DNA from 2 places in the Methylobacterium sp. D54C genome. Region 1 is predicted to be linked to the other one. Evidence: riboswitches for the same ligand, from Rfam matches in the RefSeq annotation. Region 1 holds a riboswitch; the other holds the start of a gene.

The links. Region 1 has a riboswitch for thiamine pyrophosphate ahead of thiO (glycine oxidase ThiO). Riboswitches for the same ligand answer to the same signal wherever they lie in the genome.
Region 2: it holds a riboswitch for thiamine pyrophosphate, as region 1 does, so the genes downstream of both, thiC (phosphomethylpyrimidine synthase ThiC) here and thiO (glycine oxidase ThiO) in region 1, are expected to answer to the same signal.

What each region holds. Positions count from the first base shown of each region.
Region 1 is NZ_JBKFAK010000001.1:331,136-347,056, forward strand. Features, by position in the region: tRNA gene ACLBYB_RS01785 (tRNA-Leu) at 1-37, opposite strand, end outside; gene ACLBYB_RS01790 (FAD-dependent monooxygenase) at 71-1,264, opposite strand; gene ACLBYB_RS01795 (zinc-finger domain-containing protein) at 1,277-1,534, opposite strand; gene map (type I methionyl aminopeptidase) at 1,735-2,562, shown strand; gene radC (RadC family protein) at 2,569-3,315, shown strand; gene ACLBYB_RS01810 (circularly permuted type 2 ATP-grasp protein) at 3,412-4,845, shown strand; gene ACLBYB_RS01815 (alpha-E domain-containing protein) at 4,911-5,858, shown strand; gene ACLBYB_RS01820 (transglutaminase family protein) at 5,880-6,707, shown strand; gene ACLBYB_RS01825 (peptidase) at 6,752-7,504, shown strand; gene ACLBYB_RS01830 (thiamine phosphate synthase) at 7,563-8,219, opposite strand; gene thiG (thiazole synthase) at 8,216-9,019, opposite strand; gene thiS (sulfur carrier protein ThiS) at 9,022-9,234, opposite strand; gene thiO (glycine oxidase ThiO) at 9,231-10,454, opposite strand; TPP riboswitch at 10,519-10,647, opposite strand; gene ACLBYB_RS01850 (retropepsin-like aspartic protease family protein) at 10,879-11,385, shown strand; gene ACLBYB_RS01855 (glycosyltransferase) at 11,785-12,906, shown strand; gene ACLBYB_RS01860 (adenylate/guanylate cyclase domain-containing protein) at 12,996-14,255, opposite strand; gene rpoD (RNA polymerase sigma factor RpoD) at 14,332-15,921, opposite strand, start outside.
Region 2 is NZ_JBKFAK010000004.1:169,059-184,979, forward strand. Features, by position in the region: gene ACLBYB_RS12105 (aldo/keto reductase) at 1-736, shown strand, start outside; gene ACLBYB_RS12110 (diguanylate cyclase) at 750-2,300, opposite strand; gene ACLBYB_RS12115 (transglycosylase domain-containing protein) at 2,595-4,781, opposite strand; gene ACLBYB_RS12120 (LysR family transcriptional regulator) at 5,035-5,904, opposite strand; gene ACLBYB_RS12125 (hypothetical protein) at 6,001-6,219, shown strand; gene ACLBYB_RS12130 (YoaK family protein) at 6,224-6,940, shown strand; gene ACLBYB_RS12135 (hypothetical protein) at 6,989-7,372, opposite strand; gene ACLBYB_RS12140 (hypothetical protein) at 7,557-8,060, shown strand; gene ACLBYB_RS12145 (hypothetical protein) at 8,161-8,406, shown strand; gene ACLBYB_RS12150 (acyltransferase family protein) at 8,413-9,483, opposite strand; gene ACLBYB_RS12155 (restriction endonuclease) at 9,600-9,974, opposite strand; gene ACLBYB_RS12160 (alpha/beta hydrolase) at 9,990-10,820, opposite strand; TPP riboswitch at 10,934-11,039, shown strand; gene thiC (phosphomethylpyrimidine synthase ThiC) at 11,111-12,997, shown strand; gene ACLBYB_RS12170 (TY-Chap domain-containing protein) at 13,020-13,538, opposite strand; gene ACLBYB_RS12175 (flagellar protein FlaG) at 13,793-14,131, shown strand; gene ACLBYB_RS12180 (class II glutamine amidotransferase) at 14,142-14,966, opposite strand; gene ACLBYB_RS12185 (N-acetylglutaminylglutamine amidotransferase) at 15,085-15,921, opposite strand, start outside.

The DNA of each region.
Region 1 (15,921 bases):
TTAAGTCTCGTGCGTCTACCGGTTCCGCCACGTCCGCATGCACCCTCGGTAGCGGGGGCGGCGGGTCCGATCAAGCGGGGGGCGTCCAGCCATACAGCCAGGCGTAGCGGTCGCGCATGCCGTCCGGGCCGAGACGGGCCATCACGGCGTTGCGCAGGAACGCCACCACGCCGCCGGCGTGGTAGGTCCGGCCGTTGCTCCGCGCCGCTTTCTGAACCCGTCGCACCCGTGCGGTCCGCGCGCCCGAATACGCCGCGAGCGCGGCCGGAACGTCGGCGTTGTCCGCGAGGGCGCGCGTGAGGACCGCGGCGTCCTCGATCGCCAGGGCGGCCCCCTGCGCGAGATAGGGCAGCACCGGGTGGCCGGCATCGCCGATCAGCGCGAGCCGGTCGCGGGCGAGCGGGCGCGCCACGGCGCGGTCGGCGAGCGACCAGACCAGCCAGGAATCCGGCAGGCTCAGGAGGTCGCGAAGCGGCGCGGCGCTGCCGCGCAGATGCCCGCGCAGCACGGCCGGCTCCCCGAGCCGGCCCCAGCCCTCGTCGCCCACCGCCTCGGGCACCACCGCCACCACGTTCAGGAACTGGCCGTCCCGCACCGGGTAATGCACCACGTGCCGGCCGCGGCCGAGCCACAGGCCGGTGGCGCCGCCGCGCAGGTCCTGCGGGACTGCCTCCATCGGGATGAGCGCGCGCCACGCCGCGGCCTGACCCGGCCGGAGCGGCGCCGAATCGAGCTGCGCGCGCAGCCGGGATCTCAGCCCGTCCGCGCCGATCGCGAGGTCGTAGGCGACCGGCTGGGCCCCGCTCGCGCCCTCGACGGTGAGGACGGCCTCGGACGTCGTCTGGGACACGGCCGTGACGGTGCGCCCCATCATCAGGCGGATCGTCGAGCGGCTCCGGAGCGCGTCGAGCAGCAGTGTCTGCAGGTCGGCGCGGTGGATCACGTAGTAGGGCGCGCCGAAGCGGCTCTGCGCCTGCGCGCCGAGCGCCACGCCGCCGATGCGGCGGCCGCTGTCCAGGGCCCGCACCTCGACGGCGGGCGGCTCGCTCGCCGCCCGGCGCAGCGCCGCGGAGAGCCCGAGGCCCGCCAGAACCCGGCTCGCGTTGGGCGAGATCTGGATCCCGGCCCCGACTTCGCTGAAGCCGGTCCGGCGCTCGATCACCGTGACGGCGTGGCCGGCATCCGACAGCGCCAGCGCCGCCGTCAGGCCGCCGATCCCGGCCCCGACGATCCCGATCCGCAGTGATGGACTGCCAGAAGGCACGGTGGGCGGCGCCTACTCCGCCGCGACCTTGGCGTCGTCCCGCCACACGCAGGCCTGCGGCTCCGCCTCGTCGGCCTTCAGGCCGGCCCGGTAGCGGTAGAGCGTCGAGCAGTACTGGCAGATGATCTCGCTGTCGGCGCCCATGTCGAGGAACACGTGCGGGTGGTCGAACGGCGGCAGCGCGCCGATGCACATGAACTCCTTCACGCCCACGGTGATAACCGGCACGCCCGGCTCGTTGTGGAAGTGCGGTACCGCCTTGCCTGCCATCCGGCCCTCGCCTGCCCCGCGACCGACCGCGCGGCGAATCTGCCAGCGCGCTCCCGGGCGTCTCGCGGCCGCTTATGCCGCCAGCCCCGCGACCGGCGCAAGCCTCGCCCGACCTACGACCGATGCGGCTTGGACTCGCGGGCCCCGCGCCGTACATAGGGCGAAGCCCGATTGACGCCGCCGCGAAAAAAGTCCCGATCATGCAGCAGGAACAGGCCAGTGCGCAGGGTGCGCGCCGCGCCCCGGAACCGCCGATCCACGGTCCCGAGGGCTTCGAGGGCATGCGCCGGGCGGGGCGGCTCACCGCCGAGGCCCTCGACCTGCTGATGGAGGCGACGCAGCCCGGCGTCACCACCGAGGAACTCGACAGGCTCGCCTACACCTTCGCCATGGACCACGGCGCCTATCCGGCCTCGCTGCTCTACCGCGGCTACCCGAAGTCGATCTGCACCTCGATCAACCACGTGGTCTGCCACGGCATCCCCAACGACAAGCCGCTGCGCGAGGGCGACATCGTCAATCTCGACATCTGCCTGATCCTCGACGGCTGGCACGGTGATTCGAGCCGGATGGCCTATGTCGGCGAGGTGCCGCGCAAGGCCCAGCGCCTGTGCGAGATCACCTACGAGGCGCTGATGCGCGGCGTCGCCGCCGTGAAGCCGGGCGGATCGACCAACGACATCGGCCGGGCGATCCAGTCCTACGCCGAGGGCGAGCGCTGCTCGGTGGTGCGCGATTTCTGCGGCCACGGCCTTGGGCGCACCTACCACGACGCGCCCACGATCCTGCACTACGTCGAGGCCAGCTACGACGTGCCGTTCAAACCCGGCCAGTTCTTCACGATCGAGCCGATGATCAATCTGGGCCGGCCCGCCGTGAAGGTCCTGGGCGACGGCTGGACCGCCGTGACCCGCGACCGCTCGCTCTCCGCCCAGTTCGAGCACACGGTCGGTGTCACCGAGACCGGCGTCGAGATCTTCACGATCTCGCCGAAGGGGCTGCACCAGCCCGTCAACCCGGCCGCCTGACCGGCCGTGCCCGAGCGGCAGGACGACGGTGAGGCGGGGCTGTTCGCCGACAGCGCCGCCCCGTCGCCGGTCGAGAAGGAGACGCCGCACTACCACGGCCACCGCGACCGCCTGCGGGAGAAGTTCTCCGCCGCGGGGCCCGACGCGCTGCCCGATTACGAGCTGCTGGAGCTCGTCCTGTTCCGGGCGATTCCCCGGCGCGACGTGAAGCCCCTCGCCAAGGCGCTGGTCGCCCGGTTCGGCAGCTTCGCCGAGGTGGTCAGCGCCGAGCCGGCGCGGCTCATGGAAGTGGAGGGCGTGAGCGCCGGGGTCGCGTCCGACCTCAAGGTGATCGAGGCCGCGGCGCGGCGGCTGGCCCGGGGCGCGATCCGCGAGCGCGCGCTCCTGGGCTCGTGGAGCGCCCTGCACGAGTACCTGCGCGCCACCATGGCGTTCGCCCCGCGCGAGGAGTTCCGCGTCCTCTTTCTCGACAAGCGCAACCACCTCATCGCCGACGAGGTGCAAGGGCGCGGCACCGTCGACCACACGCCGGTCTACCCGCGCGAGGTCGCCCGCCGGGCGCTCGAACTGTCGGCGACGGCCATCATCCTGGCCCACAACCACCCGTCCGGCGACCCGGCCCCGTCGGCGGCCGACGTGGCGATGACCCGCGAGATCGTGGCCGTCCTGGCGCCGCTCAAGATTGTGGTCCACGACCACGTGATCCTCGGCCGAAACGGTCACGCCAGCCTGAAAGGCCTGAAGTTGATCTGATCCTCCGGCCGCCTTGAGCGTTATCGCCCGCGGATATAGCCATGATCGGGTGGCGCGCCTCTTGCCTCAAGAGCGGGAGCGTACGGGAGGAGCGAGATGGCGGTGACGGCCTTCGACGAGATGAACGGGATCGGCGCGGCCGATCCGGCGGCCGTCCGCGACGCCTACGGCCAGCTCAAGGCTTGGCTCGACTCCACGCCGCCCGAGCATTTCAACACCCGCCGCAGCCAGGCCGAGCTGCTGTTCCGCCGGATCGGCATCACCTTCGCGGTCTACGGCGACAACGAGTCGACCGAGCGGCTGATCCCGTTCGACATCATCCCCCGGGTGATCACCAAGCCGGAATGGGCCTTCCTGGAGCGCGGGCTGACGCAGCGGGTCACCGCCATCAACCTGTTCCTGAAGGACATCTACGGCGCCCAGGAATGCATCAAGGCCGGCATCATCCCGGCCGACCTCGTCTACCGCAACGCCCATTACCGCATGGAGATGCGGTCCTTCCGCGTGCCGCACGACCTCTACGTGCACATCGCCGGCATCGACATCGTTCGGACCGGCGAGAACGACTTCTTCGTGCTGGAGGACAACGCCCGCATCCCGTCGGGCGTCTCCTACATGCTGGAGAACCGGGAGGTGATGCTGCGCCTGTTCCCGGACCTGTTCTCGAAGCACCGGGTCGCGCCGGTGGAGAACTACCCGGACGCCCTGCTCGCCACCCTGCGCAGCCTCGCGCCGGGCTCGGCGACCCGGGACCCGACCGTCGTGCTGCTGACCCCCGGACGCTACAATTCCGCGTTCTACGAGCACTCGTTCCTGGCCGACAAGCTCGGCGTCGAGCTGGTGGAGGCGTCCGACCTCTTCACCAAGGACGACGTCGTCTACATGCGCACAACCGAGGGGCCGCGGAAGGTCGACGTCATCTACCGCCGCCTCGACGACGACTTCCTCGACCCCCTGGTCTTCCGCCCGGACTCGGTGCTCGGCGTGCCCGGCCTGATGAACGCCTACGAGCGCGGCTCGGTCACCCTCGCCAACGCGGTCGGGACCGGCATCTCGGACGACAAGGCGGTCTACAGCTACATGCCGGAGATCGTGAAGTTCTTCACCGGCGAGGAGCCGATCCTGCACAACGTGCCGACCTATCGGTGCCGCGAGAAGGACGCGTTCGCGTACGTGATGGACAACCTGTCCGACCTGGTGGTGAAGGAGGTCAACGGCTCGGGCGGCTACGGAATGCTGGTCGGACCGCACGCCAGCAAGCGCGAGCTCGACGATTTCGCCAAGAAGCTCAAGCACGCCCCGGACGGGTTCATCGCCCAGCCGACCCTGTCGCTCTCCACCTGCCCGACCTTCGTGGCCTCGGGCGTCGCGCCCCGCCACGTCGACCTGCGGCCCTTCGTGCTGTGCGGGGCCGACAAGATCCGCATCGTTCCGGGCGGCCTGACCCGGGTGGCGCTGAAGGAAGGCTCCCTGGTGGTCAATTCCAGCCAGGGCGGTGGCACCAAGGATACCTGGGTGCTCGACGCCTGAGCTCCGCGATATCCGGACGTTCCGAGGCGCGGACACCGTGGTCCGCACGACTTGGCTGAAGACCGATGCTCTCCAGGACTGCCGACAACCTCTTCTGGCTCTCCCGCTACGTCGAGCGCGCCGACTTCGTCGCCCGTATCCTCGACGCGGCGCACCGATTCGCGTCTCTGCCGACGAGCTACGGCGGCGGCGGGAGCAACGAGTGGGAATCGGCCCTCGCCTCGGCCGGCGACCCCGACGCGTTCAAGACCCATTACAGCGCGATCAACGCCGACACGGTCTGCGACTTCCTGGCCTTCAGCCCGCACAACCCGTCCTCGATCCGCTCCTGCATCGAGGCGGCCCGCGAGAATGCCCGCTCGGTGCGCACGGCGCTCACCACCGAGATGTGGGACGCGATCAACGGCGCGTGGCTGGAGCTGCGCAACTACGCCGGCAAAGACCTGAACCGCGACGAGTTCGGCCGCTTCCTCGACTGGGTGAAGACCGTCTCGCTGACCTTCGACGGCTCGGCCTTCCGGACGATGCTGCGCAACGACGCCTTCTGGTTCACTCGGCTCGGCACGGCGATCGAGCGGGCGGACAACACCGCCCGCATCCTCGACGTGAAGTACCAGATCCTGCTGCCGCACGACGAGACGGTGGGCGGCAGCCTCGACTACTTCCAGTGGACCACGATCCTGCGCGAAGTGTCGGCGTTCAACGCTTACCACTGGGTCTACCGGGAGAGCATCAAGCCGCTGCTGGTGGCCGACCTCCTGATGCTCAACAAGCAGATGCCGCGCTCCTTCGCGAACTGCTACGGCGTGATCGTCGAGTATCTCGACCTGATCGCCGACGCCTACGGCCGCCGGGGCCCGAGCCAGCGCCTCGCGGGAAACATGTTGGCGAAGCTGGAGGGCGAGGATATCGACCGGGTCTTCGCCACCGGGCTGCACGAGTTCGTCGAGGCGTTCATCGCCGAGAACAACAAGGTGGGCGAGGCGATCGCGAAGCAGTATCTGGTCGGCTGAACAGGACGGACAGGACGGCGCATGCGCATCCGCGTGGTTCACGAGACCATCTACACGTACGAGCAGCCGGCCCGCGGGCTCGTGCAGGTCCTGCGGCTGACGCCGCGGGACCATGACGGGCAGTACGTCCGCGGGTGGCGGATCGACACCACCGTCGACGGGCGGCTGACCGCCCGCGAGGACGGGTTCGGCAACGTCGTCCACTGGTTCACGCCGGACGAGCCGGCCGACGCCCTGACCATCCGGGTCACCGGGGAGGTCGACACCGACGACACGCACGGCGTCGTGCGCGGCACGGTGGAGCGCCTGCCGGACGAGTTCTACCTGCGCGACACGGACCTGTGCGCCGCGAGCCCGGAGTTGCACGCCTTCGCGGAGCGCGTCGCCGCCGAGGACGACGGTGCGACCTTGGCCCGACTCCACCGGCTGATGGGGGCTGTCCACGGTGCTGTGGCCCACGAGCCCGGTCCCGCGAGCGGCGTGGTGCCGGCCGGCAAGGCGTTCGCCGCGGGCCGCGGAATCTGCCAGGATCTCGCCCACGTGCTCATCGCCGCCGCCCGCCACATCGGCATCCCGGCGCGCTACGTCGCCGGCTACCGGGCCCGGGAGGACGGGCAGGCGGATGTCGAGGCGCCCCACGGCTGGGTCGAGGCCCTGGTGCCGGATCTCGGCTGGGTGGCGTTCGACCCGTGCTACGATGTCAGCCCGACGGACAACTACATCCGCGTCGCCACCGGCCTGGACTATCTCGGGGCGGCGCCGATCCGCGGCAGCCGGACCGGCGGTGGCACCGAGACACTGGACGTGAAGCTCCGGGTCGAGCAAGGCAGGGCCGCCGCTCAATCCTGACCGTCCCGACCCCGGTCCGCCGACCGCACGAGAGCCCGAAGACGATGACTTACTGCGTCGGTGTCCTGGTGGAGGAAGGGCTGGTCATGGTCGCCGATACCCGCACCAATGCGGGGCTCGACGACATCTCGACCTACCGCAAGCTCCACCATTTTAACGTGCCGGGCGAGCGGGTGATGATGCTCGCCTCCGCGGGCAACCTCTCGATCACCCAGTCGGTGCTCAGCCTGCTCCAGGAGGGCGTGCCCGGCGAGGAGGAGGGTGAGCCGCCGCAGAAGCTCGTCGAGGCGCCGACGATGTTCCAGGCGGCGCAGCTGATCGGCCGGGCCATCCGGCGGGTGCGCGCCATCGAGAAGGACGGGTTCGAGGCCGCCAATATCCGGTTCTCGATCTCGCTGCTGTTTGGCGGCCAGATCGGCACCGGCGAGATGCGGCTGTACCTGATCTACTCCGCCGGCAACTTCATCGAGTGCAGCACCGACGCGCCGTTCCTCCAGATCGGCGAGCACAAGTACGGCAAGCCGATCCTCGACCGCGCCGTGAAGTACACGACCGACCTCTATGACGCCCTCAAGGTGAGCCTGGTCTCGATGGATTCGACCATGCGGTCGAATCTGGGCGTCGGCCTGCCGATCGACATCGCGGTCGCCCGCCGGAACGCGCTGACGCTCGAGGTGAACCACCGGATCGAGGCCGGCGAGGGCTACTTCCACGATCTGCGCGAGCGCTGGTCGGCGGCGCTGCGCGCGGCGCACCGGGCGATCCCGCGCCCGCCCTACGGACCGTCCAACGCCTAGGGCAACCCCAGCATCGGCCGTCTTGCTCCGCTGTGCTCGCCGGGACGGGGGCAGATTTCTACGTGGTTGTCCGAGCCGCTGAAGACTCCGCTGCGCCCCAGGCCTTCATTAGCGCCCGGGTCGCCTCGGCCGGATCCATCGCCCGCATCGGGCCGCCCATGACGGCGAAGCCCGCCGCCCCCGCCGCGCGACAGGCCCCGATCACCTCCGGACCGACACCGCCCAGAGCCACGATCGGCAGGCCCGCCGCGCGTGCGGCGGCGAGGCCCTCCGGTCCGAGAGCCGGTCCGTAACCGGGCTTGCTCGCTGTCGCGTAGATCGGGCTGAGGGTCACGTAGTCGGCGCCGGCCCGCGCGGCGGCCGCGGCCTCGTGCGGCGCGTGCGCGGAAACGCCGATCAGCGCGGCCTCGCCCAGGGTGGCCCGCGCCGCCGCGATAACCTCCAGTCCCGAGCCGCCGCCGAGATGCACGCCGTCGGCGCCGAGGGCGTGCGCGAACGCGACGTCGCCTCCGACCGTCAGGACGCCGTTCGCGGCCCGCACGCGCTCGGCCACGCGCACGCCGAGACGCAGGCGGGCATCCGCCTCCAAGTCCCTGTCGCGGAACCAGATCCAGCGCCCGCCGCCGTCGAGGACCGCCTGGACGGTCTCGGCGAGGGGCCGCGGATGCCCGTGCCGGTCCGTCACCGCGAGCAGCGGCGACGGCAGCGGCCTCACGAGCCGACGAGGCCGAGCTGCGGGCTCGACGGCTCGGCCCGGCCGCGGCGGGGGATCCGCCCGGCGCGGTGCGCGTCGCGCCCGGCTTCCACGGCCCGGCCCATGGCGCGGGCCATCCGCACCGGATCGTCGGCCTTGGCGATCGCGGTGTTGATCAGGCAGGCGGAGGCGCCGAGTTCCATGGCGATCACCGCGTCCGAGGCGGTGCCGATCCCGGCATCCACCACCACCGGTACCGTCGCCCGGCGGCAGATCAGCTCCAGGTTGGCCGGGTTGGCCACCCCCATCCCGGAGCCGATCAGGGAGCCCATGGGCATCACGGCGGCGCAGCCGAGATCCTCCAGGCGCTGGCACACGATCGGGTCGTCGTTGCAGTAGGGCAGCACCACGAAGCCGTCGTCCACGAGGTGGCGGCAGGCCTCGATCAGCTCCATGACGTCCGGATAGAGCGTCTCGCGGTCGCCGATCACCTCGACCTTGATCCAGTTGGTGTCGAGCGCCTCGCGGGCGAGCTCGGCGGTCATGATCGCGTCGCGGGCCGTCTCGCAGCCGGCGGTGTTCGGCAGGAAGCGCTTGCCCTTCAGGATCTTGACCGTGTCCGAGCCGTGGCCCTGGAGCGAGACCCGGCGGATCGAGGCGGTGACGACCTCGGCGCCGCTCGCCGCGACGGCGTCGCGCATGATCGCCTGCGTCGGGTAGCCGGCGGTGCCGATGAACAGCCGGGACGACAGCGTCACCCCGGCGATGGTCAGGCTGTCATCCCCACCCTCGGGGCGCGGCGGCAAGTGACTCTGGTCCATGCTCAACCTCCCTGCATGGCGCGGACGATCTCGACCCGGTCGCCCTCCGCGACCGGTGTCTCGCCCCAGTCCCGGCGGCGCAGAACGCGGCCGTTCAGCGCGATGGCGACGCCCTGCGGGCTCTCGATGCCGCTCTCCTCCGCCTCCAGGCGGAACAGGGCGTCCACCGTCTCGGCCGCGCACTCGCGCGGCTCACCGTTGACCAGGAGTTTCATGCCGAGGCCCTCAGCGCTTCCGGCTGGCCGAAGCGCGCGCGGGTGAAGGGACGCGCCACCTCCGGCAGCGCGCCGCGCAGCACCAGCGCGGCGATCGCGTCGGCGGTGACCGGGGCGAGCAGGTAGCCGTTGCGGTGATGCCCGGTGGCGGCGACGAGGCCAGGGGCGATCGCGTCGAGGATCGGTGCGTCGTCGTCCGAGGTCGGCCGGTAGCCGCTCCACACAGCCTCCACCTCCATCTCCTCGATGCCGGGCAGCACCCGGCGGGCGCCCTCCAGCAGGGCGTAGAGCCCGCCCGCGGTGACGCCGGGACGGAAGCCGCAATCCTCCACGGTCGCGCCCACGACGAGCTGGCCGTCGCTCTTCGGGGCCATGTGGACCTGCTCGGTCCAGACCATCCGCGCCAGGGTACCGGTCCGGGCGGTGGTGCGCAGGGCCAGGGACTGGCCCTTCAGCGGGCGGACCGGAAGGGCGAGCGCGTCGGGCAGCAGGCCGCCCTCCCCGCTCCAGGCGCCGGAGGCGAGGATGACGGTCTCAGCCGACACGACGCGGTCGCCGGCGCGGATCCCGGTCACGCGGCCGCCCGACCAGTCCAGGGCGGTGACGGGGGTCCGCTCCACTAGGATCACGCCGGCGCGGCGGCAGGCCTCGGTGAGGGCGTCCATGACCAGGCGGGGATCGACCTGATGGTCGAGCGGACAGTGGATCCCGGCGGTGACCGAGGGGCGCAGGCCCGGCTCCAGACGCCGGACCTCGCTGCCCGGCAGCCACGCGGCCTCGAGCCCCGAGCGGCGCTGCAGGTCGTAGCGGAAGCGCAGGCGTTCGACCTCGTCGCGGCCGACCGCCAGCACCAGGGTGCCGTCGGCGCGGTAGTCGATCGCCCGGCCGGACTCGGCCTCCAGGGCGTCGCGGAACGCGGGCCAGAGCCGCAGCGAGTCCAGGGCGAGCGGGAGCAGCGGATCGGAGCCCGGCTCGTGCTCGGCGGCCGGGGCCAGCATGCCGGTGGCCGCGAGGCTCGCGCCCGCCCCGATCGTGTCCCGCTCCAGCACCGTCACGGCGCGGCTGGCCCGGGCGAGGCGCCACGCGATCGACAGCCCGATCAGCCCGCCGCCGACCACGGCGACGTCCGTCCGAGCCGGAAGGGTCGCCGGCGCGGCGCTGCTGTCCGGGTTGCGGCGGCGGCCGATCGGTGAGGCGGGTCGGTCGAGGGGCACAATCATCTCCGCGGATTGCCGTCGCGGAGATCGGGCCGTACGCTTCGGTGAGAAGCTGTGGCCTGCCTTTCGGGCGGCCGCGGTCCAATCCCTACGCCGGTATGAGCCGGATCAGGTTCGAAGGATTTCCGCGCCGCAGGTCCTGACGGACGTGCCAGCGGTTTCTCAGCCCCTTGCCGGGGATCTCCCTGGAACAGACGCAGATGTGGCTCCCCGGCCGCTGCCGGTCAACCCCGCGCCGCGACCATCCGGGCGTTCCCGCGACAATCCGATGATCCCGGTGACGATCTGGACACCAAGCGGAGCGGAATCAGCGCGCGCCGCGGCGGCGGCCGCGATCGCGCACCATCCCTTCACCGGTCTGGCCTCTCATCACCGGGATTCCGGAACGTCTCCGGTCGCCGGCACTCCACGTCACGGGCGGACTCGCGTGCGCGCAATCCTATTGATCTGCCTGCTCGGCTTCCTCGGTGTCACGGCCGCCTTGAAGCTGCGCGACGGCATGAGGCCGGCGCCGGTGGCCCTCGCCGTCACGCCGCCGCCGGAGCCCGTTCCCGCAGTCGACGCCGCCGGCGTGGCCCTCCAGGCCGGGCGCAACGGCCACTTCTTCGTCAACGCGCTGTTGGACGGCCGCTCGCTGCCGATGATGGTCGATACGGGAGCGAGCGCCTGCGCGTTCTCCGAGGAGGATGCCGCGCGGATCGGGATCCGGGTCACTCCGGCCGATTTCACCCGCGTCTGGAACACCGCGAACGGCACGGTCCGCGTGGCGCCGATCCGGATCGCCATCGTGCAGATCGGATCGATCACGGTGCGGGACGTCGATGCGGTCGTGATCCCGCGCGGGCTCCTGTCGACGAGTTTGCTGGGCATGTCGTTCCTCAGGCGTCTGCGCGATTTCGGCATCTCCGGCAGCACGATGACGCTCCGGGGCTGAAGCGGCCGGAGATCAACGCTGATCTGTCTGGCCGAGGCGCTCCTGTGGGGGGGCCCCAAGCTTGCACCACGGGATCGGATGCGGGCCCAACGCCCGCGCCGATGACCTACGGCGTTCGGGCCTCGTGCCAGCCCGATGGCGGGCGTCTCCTGATCCGCTCGATCAGTCTATCGATTGCATGTATTTCCAATTATGAGACCATGAAGCCGGAGTATTTATATACAAATCGACGATTGTCTGTCCTGCCGGATATTTTATCTAAATTTTGCCGAAGGATATGTTTGTTTTGTCAGCGCATTACGGCAATGCTAGGAGCCTGCATGACTGCGCATCCGACACGTGAGCGCGCGATGGGACGGCTTCGGCATGAAGAATCGCGGATCGACGATCTGTTTGTCCATGATCGTGAAGGACGAGGCCCACGTTATTCGGCGTTGCCTCGATTCTGTTCGTCCGATCATCGATCATTGGATCGTCGTCGATACCGGCTCGACGGACGGGACCCAGGATGTTGTCCGCGCCGCGCTCGCGGACATACCGGGTGCCCTGGTCGAGCGCTCCTGGGTCGACTTCGCCTTCAATCGGAACGAGGCCTTGAAACTCGCGCGGCGTCACGCGCAGTACGCATTGATCATCGACGCCGACGATGAGCTGATCATCCCGGCGGACTTCACGATGCCGAAGCTGCGTGCGCCCGGCTATCGGTTCGAGATCATCGACGCGCACACGCGGTACTGGCGCAACCAGCTGGTCAGCACCCGGGAGAACTGGCGTTACCGGGGCGTCCTGCACGAATTCCTCAGCTGCCCCGGCGTGACAGAGACTCCGATCCTCCCCCTCGCGATGCGTCGGGGCGACGACGGTGCCCGCCACCGCGACGCGACGGCGGACGCGCGGGATATCGCCGTCCTCGAGAAGGCGCTGGCGGTCGAGACGGACCCCTTCATGATCGCCCGGTACACGATGTACCTCGGCACCACCTACGACGCCGCCGGCGAGTACCGGAAAGCGCTCGCCTGCTTCCTGAAGCGGGCCGATCTCGGCGGATGGGACGAGGAGGTCTATTTCAACCTGCTGATGGCCGCGGTGAACGCGGAGCGCCTCGACGAGCCGGAGGACAGGGTGCTGCAGCTCTACGAGCGCGCCACCGCAATCCGTCCGGGACGGGCGGAGGCGCGCCACGGGGCCAGCCGATTCTGCAGGCTGAGGAAGCGGTTCGCGGAAGGCTATCGTTACGCCGAGGCGGGCCTGGCGCTCGAGCTTCCGAGCGAGGGCATCTCCCTGAACCCGTGGGTCTACGAGTACGGCTTGCTCGACGAGTTCGCCCTCAACGCGTACCACAGCGGCCAGTTCAGCGCCTGCGGACATGCCTGCCTGAAGATCCTCGAGCGAGCGCATGTCCCGCGGGAGGTCGCCATACGCGCCGGCGCCCTGGCCCGGGACGTGATGGCGCAGATGATCGATCCGGTCTGGGGTTGCCGGCACACACCCTACGCTCTGCCGTTCGTGCCGACGTGGTGACACGCACCGCGCGCGGATCGCCCGCGAGCCTCAGATCGCGGCGAATCTTCGCGAGCGCCGCGTGACGTCGGGTCCGATCGGAGGGCCGCTCAGCTGGACTTGCGCGGGCGCAGGAATTTCGGTCGGAACACCGCCATGGGCTCGTCGAAGCCGTTGAGCCGGTGCTCTCCCATTGGGATCGGGTCTCCCCAGAGGAAGTCCACGAAGGGCTTCGACATCAGCAGCGGCTCGCCGAGGGCGCGGTTCAGCTGCGCGATGCGGCTCGCGAGGTTCACGTCGCGGCCGATCACCGTGAAGTCGAGGCGTGAGCCGGACCCGACATTGCCGTAGGCGGCCTCGCCGTGGTGGAGCGCGATGCCGGCGGCCACCGGCACCGGGAACTGGTGCAGGGCGTTCGCCTCGTCGAGGGCCGCCAGGGCGTGCTGGGCCGCCGTGAGCGCGCCCTTGGCCGCGCCGCCCAGATCGTCGCCGGTTTCCCGGAAGATCGCCAGCAGGCCGTCGCCAAGATACTTCAGGACCTCGCCGCCCTCCCGCTCGATCGGCGGCACGAGGCAGTCGAAGAACACGTTGAGCAGGCCCACCGCCTCCTCCGGCGTCATGTCGGCGGTGGTGCGGGTGTAGTCGCGCATGTCGGCGAACAGGATCGCCGAGCGGATCCGGGTCACCTGCCCGCGGCGGATGTCGCCGGCCAGGATCGCCCGGTGCGGCTCGTCGCCGACGTAGAGCCGGAGCACGTGGTCGAGCTGCTTGTTGAGGACGCGCATCTCCATCACGGCCGCCAGCGCCGGCATGACGAAGCGGAGGATCGCGATGTCGTCGTCCCGGAACCCCTCGGGGGCTCGCGTGGCGAAGGTGATGCCGTTCTGCGTGCCGTTCGTGAAGAACAGGGGCGCGACGACGTAGTGGGTGTAGCCGCCGGCCTTCAGGTCGGGAACGATCGCGTAGGCGTCGTCCGGGGTCTTCGACAGGTCGAGGATCAGCCACTCGCCGGTCTCGTGGACCGTGTGGAACGGGCTGTTGAGGTACGCGTCCGTCGAGCGGGCGCCGTGGGGGAACAGCCGCACGGTGGTGCCGCCGTCCCGGGTCCAGATGCGGCCGACGCCCGCGTATTCCGAGTGCAGGGTGTCGATCGCCGTGGAGGCCCGGTCCACCGGCACGCCGATCGCGATCAGGCGCTCGGCGAGCCCGGCCAGCATCTCCTCGGCGTTGGGCATCCGCGCGCCCTCGCCGAGCAGCCAGTCGCGGATGCCCACGGAGGGCTGGAGCGCGCCGAAGGGCACGTCGTCGGCCTCCGAGCCGTCCGCGAAGGCCGTCGGGGATCCGGGCGTTGGCGGGCGGCGTTCGAGCATGGCGCCAGACTGGATGCCGCGCGGCACCGAGGCAACGCGGGCGACGGGGAAGCGCCGCGCAGTCCGCGGCGCGGGCTCAGTTGTCCAGGAAGCTCCTGAGCTTCCGGCTGCGCGAGGGATGCTTCAGCTTCCGCAGCGCCTTCGCCTCGATCTGGCGGATGCGCTCGCGGGTCACCGAGAACTGCTGGCCGACTTCCTCCAGGGTGTGGTCGGTGTTCATGCCGATGCCGAAGCGCATGCGCAGCACGCGCTCCTCGCGGGGCGTGAGCGAGGCGAGCACGCGCGTCGTGGTCTCGCGCAGGTTCGACTGGATCGCCGCGTCGATCGGCAGGACGACGTTCTTGTCCTCGATGAAGTCGCCGAGGTGGCTGTCCTCCTCGTCGCCGATAGGCGTCTCGAGGGAGATCGGCTCCTTGGCGATCTTCAGGACCTTGCGGACCTTCTCCAGCGGCATGGCCAGCTTCTCGGCCAACTCCTCCGGGGTCGGCTCGCGGCCGATCTCGTGCAGCATCTGGCGCGACGTGCGGACGATCTTGTTGATCGTCTCGATCATGTGCACCGGGATGCGGATGGTCCGGGCCTGGTCGGCGATCGAGCGGGTGATCGCCTGCCGGATCCACCACGTGGCGTAGGTCGAGAACTTGTAGCCGCGGCGGTACTCGAACTTGTCGACCGCCTTCATCAGGCCGATGTTGCCCTCCTGGATCAGGTCCAGGAACTGCAGGCCGCGGTTCGTGTACTTCTTGGCGATCGAGATCACGAGGCGCAGGTTCGCCTCGATCATCTCCTTCTTGGCCTGCCGGGCCTCGCGCTCGCCCTTCTGGACCATGTTGACGATGCGGCGGTACTCGCCGATCTCCAGGCCCGTCTCCGAGGCGAGGTCGAGGATCTGCGCGCGCAGCTCCGCCACCTGCCTCGAGCCGCGCTCGACCAGGTTCTTCCAGCCCTTGCCGCCGAGCGTACCGACGCGCTCCATCCAGTTCGGGTCGAGCTCGTAGCCCTGGTAGTGGCGCAGGAACTCGTCGCGGGCCACGCCGTGGCTCTCGGCGAAGCGCATCAGCCGGCCCTCGTGGCCGATCAGCTGCTTGTTGATCGAGTAGAGCTGGCCGACCAGCGCCTCGATGCGGTTGTTGTTCAGAGACAGGGACTTCACGTCGGCGACGACGATGTCCTTCAGCTCGATCTGCTTCTGGTTCTGGGCCGGGGTGTTCTGCTCGCCGGCGGCCTTGCGCTCGGTGCCCTCGATCTGGAACTTGCGCAGCTTGCGGTAGTTCGCGGCGATCGCGTCGAAGGTCTCGAGGACCCGCGGCTTGATCTCCGCCTCCATGGCGGCAAGCGAGACGTTGTTCTCGAGGTCGTCCTCGTCGTCGCCACCCTCCGGCGGCGCGGGCGGCTCCGCGTCGTCCCCGCCATCCTCGCCCTCGGCGATCTGCGGCGCGTTCTTGCCGTCCGGGCCCGCGTAGGTCGCCTCGAGGTCGATGATGTCGCGCAGGAGAACCTTGCCCTCCACGAGCTCGTCCCGCCAGATGATGATCGCCTGGAAGGTCAGCGGGCTCTCGCAGAGACCCGCGATCATCGCCTCGCGGCCGGCCTCGATGCGCTTGGCGATGGCGATCTCGCCCTCGCGGGACAGGAGCTCCACCGAGCCCATCTCGCGCAGGTACAT
Region 2 (15,921 bases), on a different contig from region 1:
GCGGGCCGGGATCGACGCCGGCATGACCCATATCGACACCGCGGAGATGTACGGGGACGCCGAGGCGATCGTCGCCGCCGCCGTCGCGGATTGCCGCGAGGAGGTGTTCCTCGTCTCCAAGGTGGTGCCGGGCAACGCGACGCGCCGGGGCGTCGCGCGGGCCTGTGAGGCGTCGCTCCAGCGTCTGCGGACGGACCGGCTGGACTGCTACCTGCTGCACTGGCCGGGCCAGCACCCGCTCGAGGAGACGATCGCGGGCTTCGAGGATCTGCGCCGGGCCGGCAAGATCCTGTCCTGGGGCGTCAGCAACTTCGACGTCGAGGATCTCGATCGCGTCCGGGCCATCGCGGGGCCGGACCGGATCGCCTGCAATCAGGTCCTCTACCACCTGAACGAGCGGGCCATCGAGCACGCCGTGCTGCCCTGGTGCGAGAAGCACGGCGTCGCCATGGTGGGCTACTCGCCCTTCGGCAGCGGCGACTTCCCCGATCCGGCCAGCGCGGGCGGCCGCGTCCTGGCGGGCATCGCGCAGAACCACGGCACGACGCCCTACGCGGTGGCCCTCGCCTACCTGACCCGGCTGCCGGGCACGTTCACGATCCCCAAGACCGGTCGCCCGGACCGGGCCGTCGAGAATGCCGGCGCGGCGGACCTGCACCTGGGCGCGGCCGAGATCGCCCTGATCGACGCGCATTTCCCGCGCGGACCGCGGCCCCGGATGCTGCCGATGCTGTGAGCGGCGGGGCCGCTCAGGCCCGCAGCGCCAGGGCCACGGGATCCGCCGGCGCGGCGGCGCGGACACGGTTGCGCCCGGCCTTCTTGGCCGCGTAGAGGGCCGCGTCGGCCGCCGTGAACAGCCCTTCGGGCGGATCGCCGCCGGCCGGGTCGGCACAGGCGACGCCGATGCTCACCGTCGCGATGCCCCCGACCTCCGGGGCGTGGGGGATGCGGAGGTTCACCACGGCCCGGCGGACGCGCTCCGCCGCGACGCTGGCGGCCGTCGCGTCGACGCCCGGCAACAGGGCGACGAACTCCTCGCCGCCGATCCGGAAGCTCAGCCCGGCGGTATCGAGGGTGCGTTGCAGGCACTCCGCCACCGCCTTCAGCGCCTCGTCGCCGCGCTGGTGACCGAAGCGGTCGTTGAACTGCTTGAAGTGGTCGGCATCGACGATCAACAGCGCCAGGGGCGTCCGCAGCTGTGCGGCCCGCTTCCACTCCACGGCGAAGTGCTCGTCGTAGCTGCGCCGGTTCGGCAGGCCCGTCAGGCCGTCGGTCCGCGCGAGCACGGCGAGCGCGGCGTTGGCCTCGCGGCTGGAGGCCTCCGCGGCCACGTGGCGCCCGACCTCCCGGTGCAGCAGGATCGTCAGGCCGAAGGCGAGGAGGCAGAGGCACAGGATCAGGACGGCGACGATCGCCGCCTTGTAGATCCAGACGCTGCGGATGCTGTCGACGTCCGTCGCCACGGTCACGATCAGCGGCAGGTCGTCGAGGTCGGCGAAGCTGTAGACCCGCTCGACGCCGTCGAGGAACGAGCGTCCCTGGAACTCGCCGCGCGGCTTGGCCCGGTACATCTTGTAGCCGGGGCTCGCGCTGATGTTCTGGCCGAGCGCCTCCGGCCGTGCCGGCGCCCGGATCAGCAGCGTCCCATCCCGGTGGAAGACGTTCAGAGCGATGCCGTCGTCGAAATGCAGGCGCTCGAACAGCGCCTGAAAATGCGCGAGCCTGATCGATCCCGACACGATCCCGGCGAATGAGCCGTCGGGCGTCCGGATCCGCCGGGTCATGCGGATGATGGGCTCACCGGTCATGAGAGATACGGTCGGCCCGGACAGGATCAGGCCGCCTTCGGGATTCGACCGATGGAACTCGAATTCCGGCAGCGTGCGCATGTTGGGCCGGGTCTGCACGCCGGGATCGCTCGTCAGCCGGACGTCGCCGGCCGCGTCCGTGACGGCAATCGGACCGAGGCCGGAGCCCGCCACAGCCGTGTCGAACAGCGCCAGGCGCCGAATATCCGGGTCCAGGGCCGCGATGTCGGCGCGGCTCGCGAGCCGTGCGGAGTTCCGCAGCGAGAGGTCGTAGACCCGCAGGCTGTGGCCGACGCCCTCCTCGATCACCGCCAGGAGATTCCCGGCGTTGCGGCGGGCGTTGTGCCAAGCGACGTCCCGCAGATCCAGGCAGAGATAGACGCCGAGCAGCGCGAGGCAGAGCAGCAGGCATGTGCCGGCCGCCGCGATCAGGCGCGAGGCGCAATCGTCCAGGTGAGCTCTGATCGCTGTAGCGGTCGCGCGCAGGAGCATGGGCTCGATCGGGCTGCCACGAACCGCGCCATTGCGGTTGACGGGCTTACTGTTCACCCGATCTTACGTCCACGAAGATTGAAAAAGCGGTTATTGGCGGCACTAAGAAGCGCTGAATCACCGCTAATACAAATACAGGCCGCCGCGGCTGTCAGTCCCGCCTCGACGCGGTCGCCTTGGGCCGGAGCCCGGGCGTAGTCGCGCGGATGCGCGACGGCGCACGCCGCGGGCCGCCTCTCGCCCGCGACGCGCGCGCCGTCGCCTGGTCCCGACGAACGCGGAGACCGCGGAGTGTCAGTCACCGATGCCGAACAGCTTCTCGATGAAGTTGCGGTCGTCCTTCGGGGCGCGCCGCGACGGCGCGGCCTGGCGCGGCGCCGGGGCCTCCGGCTCGCCGAGGATCTGGCCCAGGAGCCCGCCCGGGCCCGCCGGGGCGGCACTCGCCACCGAGGCGGTCGTTTCCGGCTGGCGGCGCCAGCGGTTGAGGCCCGGGAGCGGGACCGGCGTCTGCCCCTTCAGGGCCTGGGTCATATAGGTCTTCCAGATCTCCGCCGGCAGGTTGCCGCCGGTGACCTTCTTGGTGAGCTCGCCGTCGTCGTTGCCGAGCCAGACGCCGGTCACGAGGCTGCCCGAGAAGCCCATGAACCACGCGTCGCGGTAATCCTGGGTGGTGCCGCTCTTGCCCGCGAGGTCCCAGCCGGGGATGTCGGCCTTCTTGCCGGTGCCGCTGACGAAGGTCTCGTGCATCATGGCGTTCATCATGCCGTCGGCGTTGGCGTCGATGACCCGGCCCAGACCGTTGTCGGAGCGCTTGTAGAGGACCTTCCCGTCCTGGCTCTTCACGGCGGTGACCACGTAGGGGATCACGCCGATGCCGCCGTTGGCGAAGGCCCCGTAGGCGCCGACCATCTCCAGGAGCGTGACCTCGGACGTGCCGAGGGCGATAGAGCCGTTGGCCTGGAGCGGCGAGGTGATGCCGAGCCGCTGGGCGGTCTGGACCACGGTCTTCGGCCCGACCTCCTGGCCGAGGCGCACCGCGACGGTGTTGAGCGACTGGGCGAGCGCTGTCCGCAGGGTGACGGGACCCTCGTAGCGGTGGGAGTAGTTCTCCGGCGCCCAGTTGCCGATCCGGATCGGCGCGTCCTCCCGGACCGTGTCGGGCGTGGCGCCGTGCTCCACGGCCGCGAGGTAAACGAAGGGCTTGAACGAGGAGCCGGGCTGACGCTTGGCGGTCGTGGCCCGGTTGAACTGGCTCTGCGCGTAGTCGCGGCCGCCGATCAGGGCGCGGATGGCGCCGTCCGGCCGCATCGAGACCAGCGCCCCCTGGCTGACGTTGTAGCGCGTGCCCTTGGCGTTGAGCTCGTCGGTGAGCGCCTTCTCGGCGGCCGCCTGGAGGCTCGGATCGACCGTGGTCTGGACTGTGATGTCGGTGTCGAACTTGCCGACGTAATCGTCGAGCACGTCCATCACGAGGTCGGCGACGTAGTTGGCCGACCCGCCGCCGCGGGCGTTGGCGGGCCTCGCCGGCTGGGCGAGTGCCACCTTGACGTCCTGCCCCGACGCGAAGCCCAGCTCCTGCATGGCGGCGAGCACCTGCGCGGCGCGGGCCTGGGCGGCCGGGAGGTTGCGGTTCGGGGCAAGGCGCGAGGGCGCCTGCACGAGGCCGCCGAGCATCGCGGCCTGCGCGAGGCTCACCTCCTTGGCGGGCTTGCCGAAATAGCGCTGCGCCGCCGCCTCGACACCGTAGGCGCCGGCGCCGAAATAGACGCGGTTCAGGTAGAGTTCGAGGATCTCGTCCTTCGTGTACTTGTGCTCGAGCCAGAGCGCGAGGATCGCCTCCTGGATCTTGCGCGAGGCCGAGCGCTCCGGGGTCAGGAACAGGTTCTTGGCGAGCTGCTGGGTGAGGGTCGAGCCGCCCTGCGCCACACCGCGCCGGGTCAGGTTCTGGCCGATGGCCCGCATGATGCCGACCGGGTCGACGCCGAAATGCTGGTAGAAGCGCCGATCCTCGATCGCCACGAAGGCGCGCGGCAGGTAGGGCGGCAGCTCCTTGATCGACACGACGCGGCCGCCGGTCTCGCCGCGGTTGGCGAGCAGGGAGCCGTCGCTCGCCAGGATCGCGATGTTGGGCGGACGCTTCGGCACCGCGAGCTGGTCGATCGGCGGCAGCTGCGAGGCGTGGTAAGCGATGAGCCCCGCGAGCCCGATCACCCCCCAGAGGCCGAGGACGACGCAGCCGTAGACGATGCGGCCGAGCCAGGAACGCCGGCGTCGGCCGCGACCCGAGGCCTTCGCCCGCCCCGTTGTCCGCGCCGGCGCCTTGTTCGGCTGCCGCGCTCCGCCGCCCGATCGCTTCGCCACGCCGTCTCCTGCCCCGGGGCGGTCCTCACGGGTCAGGCGCAGGTCGAGTTCGCCGCGATCCCGCGCGCGCCCTTCGGGCACGTCGAAGTTCGGCTCAATCCTGCCCCGACCCTTGGCCATGCATCCCGTTCTCGAATGTTCCGCCGCGATGCGCGACCGTCAGGCACGCCGCAGGACGGTTTCCGCACGCCAAATGCGGCGGTTTCGCGCCCCGTCCGGCAACGACACCGGGGCCGGCACCGCCGGCGATCCTTGTCGAAACCGTTTGTGACCGCTTCGCGGTACGGTGCGGAAAAAGGCTGGCCAATCCGTTAAGGACCGCGCCGGACGGTCGGGATCGAGCCCGGCCACCGCGTGCCGGGAGGACGCCGCCCTAGCGCGCGGCGCCCTGAAGCTCGCCGGTGCTCGCCAGGATCGTCTCCTGCAGCGCGGTCGCCGCCGCGTGGTGGCGACCCGGGCCGAGCACGACGAACTCGACCGCGCCGAGCGGCGGCAGGCCGGCCGCCTCGGAGATCGCGGCGAGGCCCGGCGGCAGGATCTTGGCCGAGTGCGGCGCGATGCCCAGGCCCGCCTCGACGGCGGCCCGCAGCCCCATCAGGCTTCCGCTGGTGCAGGCCACCCGCCAGGACCGGCCCACCGCCTCGAGGGCGTCGAGCGCCAAGGTGCGGGTCATCAACGGTGGCGGGTAGAGCACAAGGGGCAAGGGCTTGGCTCGATCCGGCACGAGGCCGGGCCGGCCCGTCCAGATCAGATCCTCCGCCCAGGCCAAGGTCCCGCGCGGGTCGCCGCGCCGCCGCTTGCAGAAGATCACGTCGAGCTCGCCCGCATCGTAGCCCTGGTAGAGGGCGCGGCTCAGCCCGACCGTGATCTGCAGATCGACCGCGTCGTGCCGATCGGCGAAGCGGGCCAGGACCTGTGCCAGGGTCGACAGGGTGTAGTCCTCGGAGACGCCGAGCCGGATACGGCCGCGCAGGCCTTCCGGCGAGAAGAAGGCGCGCAGCCGATCCTGCGCGTCCACCACGTCGCGGGCGAAGCCGATCATGGCCTGACCGTCCGGCGTGGGCGCGACCCGGTGGGTGTCCCGCGTCAGGAGCGCGCGACCGAGCGCCTGCTCGAGCCGGGCGATGTGCCCGCTCACCGTGGATTGCCGCAGACCGAGAGCCTGCGCCGCGGCGGTGAAGCTGCGGCTCTCGATGACGGCCAGGAACGAGCGCAGGAGCTCGATGTTCGGGTTGCCTATCATGAGTCACGATAACCGATATCGGTAACCTGCGGGCGCCGCGCAGCGTTAGGGTTCGGGACAACCCCGTCCCAGAGCCGCGCCGCGAAGCCTTGCCCGATGACCGCACCCGTTATCGTGACCACGCTGTTCGTCGGCGGCCTCATGGCGATCCCGACGCTCGGGAAATGGGCGACGCAGGTCACAGAGGTGCTCGCCTCCCTGCTGGCGATCGCCACCGTGCTGGTCGCGATCCTGTATCTCTGCGATCGCTGGCCCGACTACTTCGCCAATCCGCGGATGCCGGTCGGCCTGACGGCGACGCCCTTCGCCGACTGAGACGATGACCCGTCCCGCGCGAGCTCGGAGACCGGGGACCGGTCCCTTCGCCGGCGCCGCCCTGGCATTCGTCGCCGGCTTCGTCGACGCGGCGGCCTTCATCGCCCTGACCGGACTCTTCACCGCTCACGTCACCGGCAACTTCGTCCTGATCGGCGCCGAGTTAGTGGCGAGCTCCAGCGGCGTGGTTGCCAAGCTCCTGGCGCTGCCCGTCTTCGTCGGAGCGGTGGCGGGAGCTCGAATCCTGGCCCTGGCGCTGGAGCGGCGGGCTTTCGACCCCCTGCCCTGCCTCCTCGCCGTCGAGGTGACCCTGCTCGCGGGATTCGGGTTGTGTGGCACCGTCTGGTCGCCCCTCGGCGGAGCGGACAGTGCCGCTTCCATCGCCGTCGGCATGCTCGCGGTCGCGGCCATGGGGTTACAGAACGCCATCGGCCGCCTGTCTCTCGGCCATCTCGCCCCCACGACGGTCATGACGGTGAGCGTCAGCCAGGCCGTCATCGACGCGACCGACCTCGTCCTGGGACGCGGCCCACAGCGCGATCAGACCCGGGAGAGGTTCCTGCGCGTGCTCCTGGCGATCGCGGCCTTCGCCGCGGGCGCGCTGTTCGGCGCCTTCGGGATCGCCCATCTCGCCTTCGGCAGCATCGTCCTGCCGCTCGGCGTTCTGACGGCCCTGATCGTCCTGGCCGCGGCGCCAGGAGACGCCGGCGCCGGGCCGTGAGGAGCCGCGCCGCGCGGCGCTCGGGCGGCGCTCGGGCGGCGACCGCCATCACCGCTCGGCCGGCGGTTCGGGCGATGGCTTACCCAGCACCCGTCGCGCCTCGGCGAGCAGCACGGGATGGCGGGCCGCCTGCGGACCGGAATCCGGCGTCTCGCGGCCGAGCCGGGCGATGCGCGCCCCGAACAGGCGCCGGCGCAGACCGAACCGGCGGACGCTCATCAGCAGCGCCTGAAGCACGAGGCGGACGGCCTCGGTCCGCTCGCGCTCCTCCACGATCGCCGCCGCGAGAGCGGCCTCGCGCCGGAGCGCGGCCTCGAGCTCCTCCCGGACGGCGGCGCGGGCCGCCTCGTCCTTGCGCGCCGCGTCGAGCTGGATCCGGCATTCTTGGAGCGCGCTGAGCAGCAGAAGCTCCTGCGCGGACGCATCCCTCATCAAGGCCTCCCGGGGCGCCGTCTCCCGTCCGACGACGGGGCGTTCCGCCCGATCACCGTCGCGCCGGCCGCGGACCGGCCCGCGCGCATCCTGGTGCGACGCCATAGCGAGCGCGGCCGCTGGCCGGAAGCCGCCGACCGGATTATTCGGCACCCGCACCGCAAACCACGGGGGAATCGGGGACGTGCAGATTCGGATCGCTCTGGCCTTCGGGGCCATCACGCTGGGAGGCGGCGCGCTGGCACCCGCCCCGGCCCAGGCCTACCAGCTCGACACGGTGAACCTGGTCGGCTGCGCGCAGGAGGGCGGCGTCTGCCGGATGCCCTATCCCACCAACGTCTATTACGGCGTGCCCGGCCGGACGAACGGCCGGCCGTTCCCGCAGGGCGGCGTCGTGCCCTGCAACACCCAGACCTTCGGCGATCCGGCGCCGGGCCAGGCGAAGAGCTGCTGGTACGCCCCGCGGATCAACGCGGGCGGCGGTGGGGGCTACGGCGGCGGAGGCTACGGCGGTGGCGGCGGGGGTGCCTACGGCGGCGGGGGCGGCTACCGAAATGACGGCTACGACGACCGGCGCGACGCCTACCGCGACCGCCGCGACTACGACCGCCCGCCGCCGCGCCGCTCCTACGACGACGATTACGGGCCGGGGCCACGCCGCTACCGGGGTGATCCCGACGAGTACTGATCTCGGTCGAGCAGGGCAGGCACGGGAACGTATTTGCCCTGTTAACCGCGATCCGGCATCGTCCGGCTCCGCGGAGCCACGAGACGGGACGGAGGAGCTGATGACGGAGAATCGCCGCGGCACCTTCCGGAAGAACGCCTTCACGTTCGGCGCCGTGCTGCTCGACGGCGGCGAGGTGAGCTGCCTGGTCTGGGACGCCACCGACGTCGGCGCGCAGATCGAGGTCGAGGACGATCAGGCCGTGCCGGACCGCTTCGCGCTTCGTGTCAGCACGGGCACCGAACCGCGCCCGGCCACCGTGGCGTGGCGGCGCAGCCGGCGGATCGGTATCGCCTTCGACGGCTGAGGTCCCTCAGGTCGCCTGCAGGGCCGGGCTCGGCTTAGGCCCGGACCCGGCCAGCCGGAACAGGCGCGGCCGGACGAACAGCAGGTCGAGCGCCGTCCCGCGGACCAGCCGCTCCAGCACCAGCGGCAGGATCACCGCCGTCGCCATGACGGTCAGGCTCGCGAGGCCGATATCGGTGATCGCGCCGGTGCGCACGAGGATCTCCCGCGTCGCCGCCATCGGCAGCGAGAAGGCCAGGTAGATCACGATCGAGCGCTGGCCGCAGGTCCGGACCGCCTCGGCGGCCGGACCGCCGGCGCGGCCGATGAGAGCCGCCGCCACCACGATCGCGAGGGCTCCGGCCCCGCCGAGGGCGAGGCTCACCAGCGGCAGGCTGGCGAGGGTCGGATGATCCGGCAGGCCCGACGGGGTCAGCGCGAGCCAGCCTTCCAGGACCGCCCAGGCCGCCAAACCGCAGAGTGCGAGTGGGACGCGGCGGCGCGCCGCGTCGGCGAGCGCGAAGATCCGCCCGGCGAAGAGGTAGCCCGCGACGAAGTAGACGTAGCGGGCGCAGAACTCCTCGATCAGGGTCGACTCGCTGCGGATGTCGGCGATCTGCAGCAGGGCGGCGCCGGCGAGGAGCACGCCGCCGGGCACGCGGCGCAGGGCCTTGGTGACCACCGAGAACACCGCGAGCAGGTAAATGAACCAGAGGCTGGAATAGGGCTCGATCAGCGCGTGGGCGAGATGCGCCGCGAAGGCCGCGGGGCCGGCATCGCCGACGATCTTGCCGTACTTGGCGACCGACTGGATCACCAGCCAGAGCAGGTAGAAATAGGCGAAGTGGACCACCCGGCGGTCGGAGAACAGGCGCCAGTCGCGGTCGATCACCCGTCCCACGAACAGGCCGGAGAGCAGGAAGAAGTCCGGGATCCGGAACGGCTTCGCGAAGGCGACGACCGGGTGGAGGAAGCCCTCGCCGCCCATGGCCTCGCCGGTGCCGATGACCGAATGCATCATGACGACCAGGAGGATGCAGATCCCCTTGGCGATATCGACCCAGGCGAGCCGATCCCCCGTATCACCCACCCCGGCCATCGTCCCAACCCTCGCGATCGGGGCGATCCTGGACCGGTTCGGGTTGACGGCAAGGAACGGGGCGGCGGCCACCTGCGGATGTGACGAACGCCCGGTAAACGCCGGCCGGGCAGGTGTCAGATCTTGCGGCGCGCCGACTTCCGCTCGCGGGTCATGCGCGTGGCGGCGTGGAAATCGTCGGGCTTGCCGCGGACCCAGACGAGGAAGCGCGCGATCTCCGGATCGGCGCGCAAGGCCTCGACGTCGGCGAGGCGCTTGGCGATCTCCGCCTCGCTGTAGCGGGCGTGGATCGCCGAGTGGCAGATCTGGTGCAGCCGGACCGTGCCGCGATGGGTCCCGCCCTTCAGCTTCGGCGTGAGGTGATGGAGGCTGGAGCGGGCGTGGCGCGGGATCGGGCGCTCGCAGAGGGGGCAGACCGGGTCCGGCGGGCCCGGGACGCCCGGCGCGTCCGGATCCTCGGCGCTCCAGCGCTGCGAGCGCCGTCCGACCACGCGAGCCTCCCTCTCCTACCCCTGCTGATCCACCGGTTGCGGGCAGGCCGGACCGACGCTCTGTCCGAACAGCGCCTCGGCCTCGCGATCCCGGCTCCCCAGGATGGAGACGTGGTCCCCGGGGATCACGTCGATCCGCGCCCGCTGGCCGGCCGCCTCGGCGAGGTTCCGCGCCAGCTTGGCCGGCACCACCGTGTCGTCGCGGCCCTGCACGATCAGCACGGGCGCCGACCCGTCGCGGATGCGCAGATCCGAGCGGTACGTGTCGCGCAGGAGCCAGATCGGGGCTAGCGGGACATGCAGCCGCACGGTGTGGGTCATCGAGTCGAACGGCGCCTCCAGGTACAGGCCGATCGTCGGCACCCGTTCGGCGACGGCCACGGCCACGGCGGCCCCGAGGGAGTGTCCGTGGAGGAGGATCGGCGCGTCGGGCGCCCGCGCCCGCGCGGCCTCGACGGCCGCCAGCCCGTCGCGGATCAGCCCGTCCTCGCTGGGGCTGCCGGTGGAGCCGGGATAGCCGCGATAGGCCACAGTGAGCACGCCCCAGCCGCGCGCCCGCCAGGGCTCCGCGGCGAAGCGGGCCGCGTGCGGCTCGGGGCGGGACCCGTTGCCGTGGAAGCTCACGACGACGCCGCAGCCCGGCCGCGGAGGCCGCCACAGGCCGTGCAGGGTCTCGCCGTCGGGGGTCGCGACCGTGATCGTCGCGAGGCCCGGCGGGATCGTCCACGGGTTCTGCGGCCCGAAGGCGCCCGGATAGAGGAACCGGCGCTGCCCGAGCGCGAGCGCGGCGCAGGCCAGCCCGCAGAGGAGGAGCGCGGCGAGCAGGAGGCCGGCGATGAGGCGCATTGCGGTGCGATTGAGTACCGGAGGACGCGTGCGTTCGGACGAACGGTTTCGGGGATGTGTTTTCTAGGGCGGCCGGTCAGCATTGACAAAGCGGCCCGCGGGCCCGAGTCTGGAACCGTTCCGAGGGGGGCCCTGAAGAGGGCTGAGATTGGGCACGCTGCCCTGACCCTTGAACCTGATCCGGCTCATACCGGCGGAGGGACGGGAACCTGCGGTCGCATCTCGCGCGACCTCATCTCATCTCGGCCATCGCGTGGACCGGACCGCTCCAGCACGAGGAGAGGCCCACGATGAACGCACCCGTTCTCCCGAAGGACGTGAAAGGCAGCCCCGAGACCGTGACCACGGGTCCGGTCACTGGATCGCGCAAGGCGTACGCGAACCCGGCCGGGCGGCCGGACATCCGCGTTCCCTATCGCGAGATCGTCCTCTCCGATCCGAAGGAGGAGCCGGTGCGGGTCTACGACCCGTCGGGCCCCTACACCGAGACCGATGCCCGCATCGACCTCAACGCCGGCCTTCCCGGCGTGCGCGAGCCCTGGGTCGCGGCCCGCGGTTACGCGGCCGTCGCGCCGCGCGCGGTGAAGCCCGAGGATAACGGATTCGCGGGCGATAAGCTCGTGGCCCCCTGCCCCGCCGAGCGGACCATCCGCAAGGCGGCCCCGGGCCAGATGGTGACCCAGTACGAGTTCGCCCGCGCGGGGATCATCACCGAGGAGATGATCTACGTCGCCCATCGCGAGAACGTCTGCCGCGAGGCCATGCTCGCGGGCGCCGAGGCCGCGCTCGCGGACGGCCAGAGCTTCGGGGCCTCGGTCCCGCCCTTCATCACCCCGGAATTCGTGCGCGATGAGATCGCCCGCGGCCGGGCGATCATCCCGGCCAACATCAACCACACCGAGCTGGAGCCGATGGCGATCGGCCGGAACTTCCTGGTCAAGATCAACGCCAACATCGGCAACTCCGCCGTGACCTCCTCGGCCGCCGACGAGGTCGAGAAGCTCGTCTGGTCGATCCGCTGGGGCGCCGACACGGTCATGGACCTGTCCACCGGCCGCAACATCCACAACATCCGCTCGTGGATCATCCGCAACAGCCCGGTCCCGATCGGCACAGTGCCGATCTACCAGGCGCTGGAGAAGGTCGGCGGCGACCCGCTCAAGCTCGACTGGGAGGTCTTCAAGGACACGCTGATCGAGCAGGCCGAGCAGGGCATCGACTACTTCACGATCCATGCCGGCGTGCGGCTCGCCCACGTGCCGCTGACCGCCCGGCGCGTCACCGGCATCGTCTCCCGCGGAGGCTCGATCATGGCGCGCTGGTGCCTGGCCGGGCACCGGGAATCGTTCCTCTACGAGCGGTTCGACGAGATCTGCGACATCATGCGGGCCTACGACGTCTCGTTCTCCCTGGGCGACGGCCTGCGCCCGGGCTCAATCGCCGACGCCAACGACGCCGCGCAGTTCGGCGAGCTGGAGACGCTCGGCGAGCTGACCAAGGTCGCCTGGGACAAGGGCTGCCAGGTGATGATCGAAGGCCCCGGCCACGTGCCGATGCACAAGATCAAGGTCAACATGGAGAAGCAGCTGAAGGAGTGCGGCGAGGCGCCGTTCTACACCCTCGGCCCGCTGACCACCGACATCGCCCCGGGCTACGATCACATCACCTCGGGCATCGGCGCCGCCATGATCGGCTGGTTCGGCACCGCGATGCTCTGCTACGTCACCCCGAAGGAGCATCTCGGCCTGCCGGACCGAGACGACGTGAAGACCGGCGTCATCACCTACAAGATCGCCGCCCACGCCGCCGACCTCGCCAAGGGGCATCCCGCCGCGCAGCTCCGGGACGACGCGCTCAGCCGCGCCCGGTTCGACTTCCGCTGGGAGGATCAGTTCAACCTGGGCCTCGATCCGGATACCGCCCGGCGCTTCCACGACGAGACCCTGCCGAAGGACGCCCACAAGGTCGCGCATTTCTGCTCGATGTGCGGGCCGAAATTCTGCTCGATGAAGATCACGCAGGACCTGCGCGCCGAGGTGCTGGCGATGGAGGAGGCCGGCGAAGTCGTGGGCGCGGCGCCCGCGATGTCGAAGGCCGAGGCCGAGGCCGGCATGCGGGCGAAGTCGCAGGAGTTCCTGGCCGAGGGCGGCAAGCTCTACGTCGACGCCGCCGAGTGAGATGGCGGCGCGCCCGGTCCGCTCAGGATTCGGGCGCGCCGCAGCCCCGCCCCGGCGTTCCGCCGTGCGGGTCCTCGATATCGAGAATGTCGCCCGGGCGGGCGCCGTAGGCATCGTGCAGCGCCGCGAGCATCAGATCCGCGGCGATGCCCGTGTCGGGCGGCGATCCCAGCTCCACCAGGCGCGAGAAGTTCTCCGCCGGGTCCGCCTGGACGTATCCGAGCGCCGCCAGCGCCTGCCGTGCCGTCGCATCCAGCCGCAGGCGCCTTCGGCCGGATGGCCCGTAGGCGCCCGACGCGGCCTCGCAGAACATCCGCGTATCCCGATCCTGAAAGATGCACTGGACGTAGCGCTGCGCCTGTCCGTGCGGCGCGACGACGATGAAGCGGTCGCGCGAGACGTCGACCGGCCCGCGCCTGTGGATGGCGTCGAGACGCTCCACGACGGCGCAGCGGTGCTCGCGGATGAACGGCGCGCGCGTCCCCGGATCGCCAGCGGCGGCCGGCGCGGCGAGCGCCGGACTCGTCGCCAAGACGAGCATCGCCGAGATCCTGTACATTGCGTACTCCACGCTGCGCGGGGCGGGCCGCGGCCCGGTCGCGGGAAGACGAACCGGCTGGGCACCGAGTCGACCCAGGAGAAAATTCAGCACGGATTTGTGTCGCCCCGGTAACGCGATGTTCATCGCATCTCCGATCCCGCCGCATCATCCGGTGGACCGGCGGTCGCCATTAAGGAACGATTAGGCAGGACCGCGCCTCAATCCTTCGATCACAGGATCGCAGGAGACCGGCGATGGAGATCCGAACGCTGACATCCACGACGCCGGGGCCGCAGGGCCTCGACGCGCTCGGAGCGACGGCCGCCGCCGCCGTGACCCAGCAGGCGCCCGAGCCCGAGACCTCCGCCAAGCCGCTCGAGCCCGCGGTGAAGCTCGACATCGGCACGAACGGCGGCAAGGCGCGCTACATCCAGGATCCGGACACCAGCTCGATCGTGTTCCAGGTGGTCGATCCGTCGTCCGGCAACGTGATCGACCAGCTCCCGAGCGAGACCGCCCTGCGCAATCGCGCCTACGATTCCGCCCGCAGCACGCAGGGTTCGCAGAGCGGCAGCCTCTCCCGCGTCGCCTGAGCGGAGTCGCTCAGGCGCGCAGCCGGCGGACCGAGTCATCGACCGGCGGCGCGGTCAGGCCGAACTGCGCCAGCGACAGGATCTCCACCGGCGCGTCCCGCCGCGCGACGAGCACGCTGTTCTCGGCGACCGTCGTCCAAGTGCCGTGGTCCCGGTCGAGCGGCTCCGAGGCGACGACCACGCCGCCCTCCGAAGCGCGGTAGTAGAGCGAGTTCGCCTTGTCGTTCGCGGCGTAGCGGAACGCGTAGAGATCGCGCCCGTCGGCCAGCGCCGCGGTGAACCGGAACGGATGCGGCCCGGCGAGATCCGTGAGGCGCGCGAGCGCGCGCGCCGTCGCCTCGACAGGATCGCGGCGCGGCCCCGGTCCCATCAGGCCGCAGCCCAGCAGCCCGAGGAAGATCGCCTCGGAATCGGTGGTCCCCGCGCGCGACGGGTACAGCTCGTCCGGGATCAGCGCCTCGACCGGGCGCCGCAGGCGGCTCCAGTCGCCGATATAGCCGTTGTGCATGAACAGCCACGGACCGCAGGCGAAGGGATGGCAGTTCGGCCGGGTGATCGGCGTGCCGGTCGCGGCGCGCACGTGCGCGAAGAACAGGTGCGAGTGCAGGTGCCGGCACAGGTAGCGCAGGTTGTCGTCCGACCAGGCGGGCTGGACCTCGCGGTACCGGCCGGGCTCCGGGTGATCGCCGTACCAGCCGAGCCCGAACCCGTCGCCGTTGGTCGCCGCGGTCGATTCGAGCGCCGCGATGCTCTGCGAGACGAGGCTGTGGGACGGCTCGGTGACGTAGTGCTCCAGCGGGATGGTGCGTCCCGCATAGGCGATCCAGCGGCACATCGACGGGCTTCTCCGGGTGTCTGTCGACCGGCTGATCCGGGACGATCGTGGACAAAGCGCGGCACCTTGAGCGCGCGGTCGATCACGATCCGTCGCGAAAGGCGTGCCGCGGCCCGTCTCAGACGCCGTGCGTCTGGAGCCAGCTCTCCATGAGGGCCACCTGCCAGAGCTTCGAGTTGCCCTTGGGCGTCAGCGTGCCGTCGGGATCGGCGAGCAGATGATCGACGTAGGCGCGGTTGAAGATGCCACGCGCGCGCGCCTCGGGCCGGTCCAGCACGTCGCGGACGTAGTCGAGGAACGGGCCGCGGATGTGCTTCAGCGCCGGAACGGGGAAATACCCCTTCTCGCGGTCGATCACCTCGGCCGGGACGATCGTCCGCGCGGCCTCCTTGAGGATGTACTTGCCGCCGTCCCGGACCTTGAGCTCCGCCGGGATGCGGGCCGCCAGCTCGACGAGGTCGTGGTCGAGGAACGGCACCCGCGCCTCGAGGCCGCAGGCCATCGTCATGTTGTCGACCCGCTTGACCGGATCGTCGACCATCATGACCTCCTGGTCGAGTTGCAGAGTCTTGTCGATGGCGCTGTCGCTCCGCGAGTTCGCGAAGAAGGTCGCGATGTAGTCGGTGCTGTGATCGCCGCCGACCATGTCGGGCGTCAGGGCCTCCCGCATCTCGGCATGGTCGCGGTCGAAATACGCTTTCGCGTAGTCGGCGACCGGGTCCGTCGAGCCCATCAGCTTCGGATACCAGTGATAGCCGCCGAACACTTCGTCGGCGCCTTGCCCGCTCTGGATCACCGTCACGTGCCTGGCGACCTCCTGCGAGAGCAGGAGGAAGGCCACCGCGTCGTGGCTCATCTGCGGCTCCGACATCGCCGCGATGGCCGCGGGCAGCGCCTCCAGCGTCCGGGTGCCGTCGACCGCGAGCTTCGTGTGGTCGGTGGCGAAGGTCTCGGC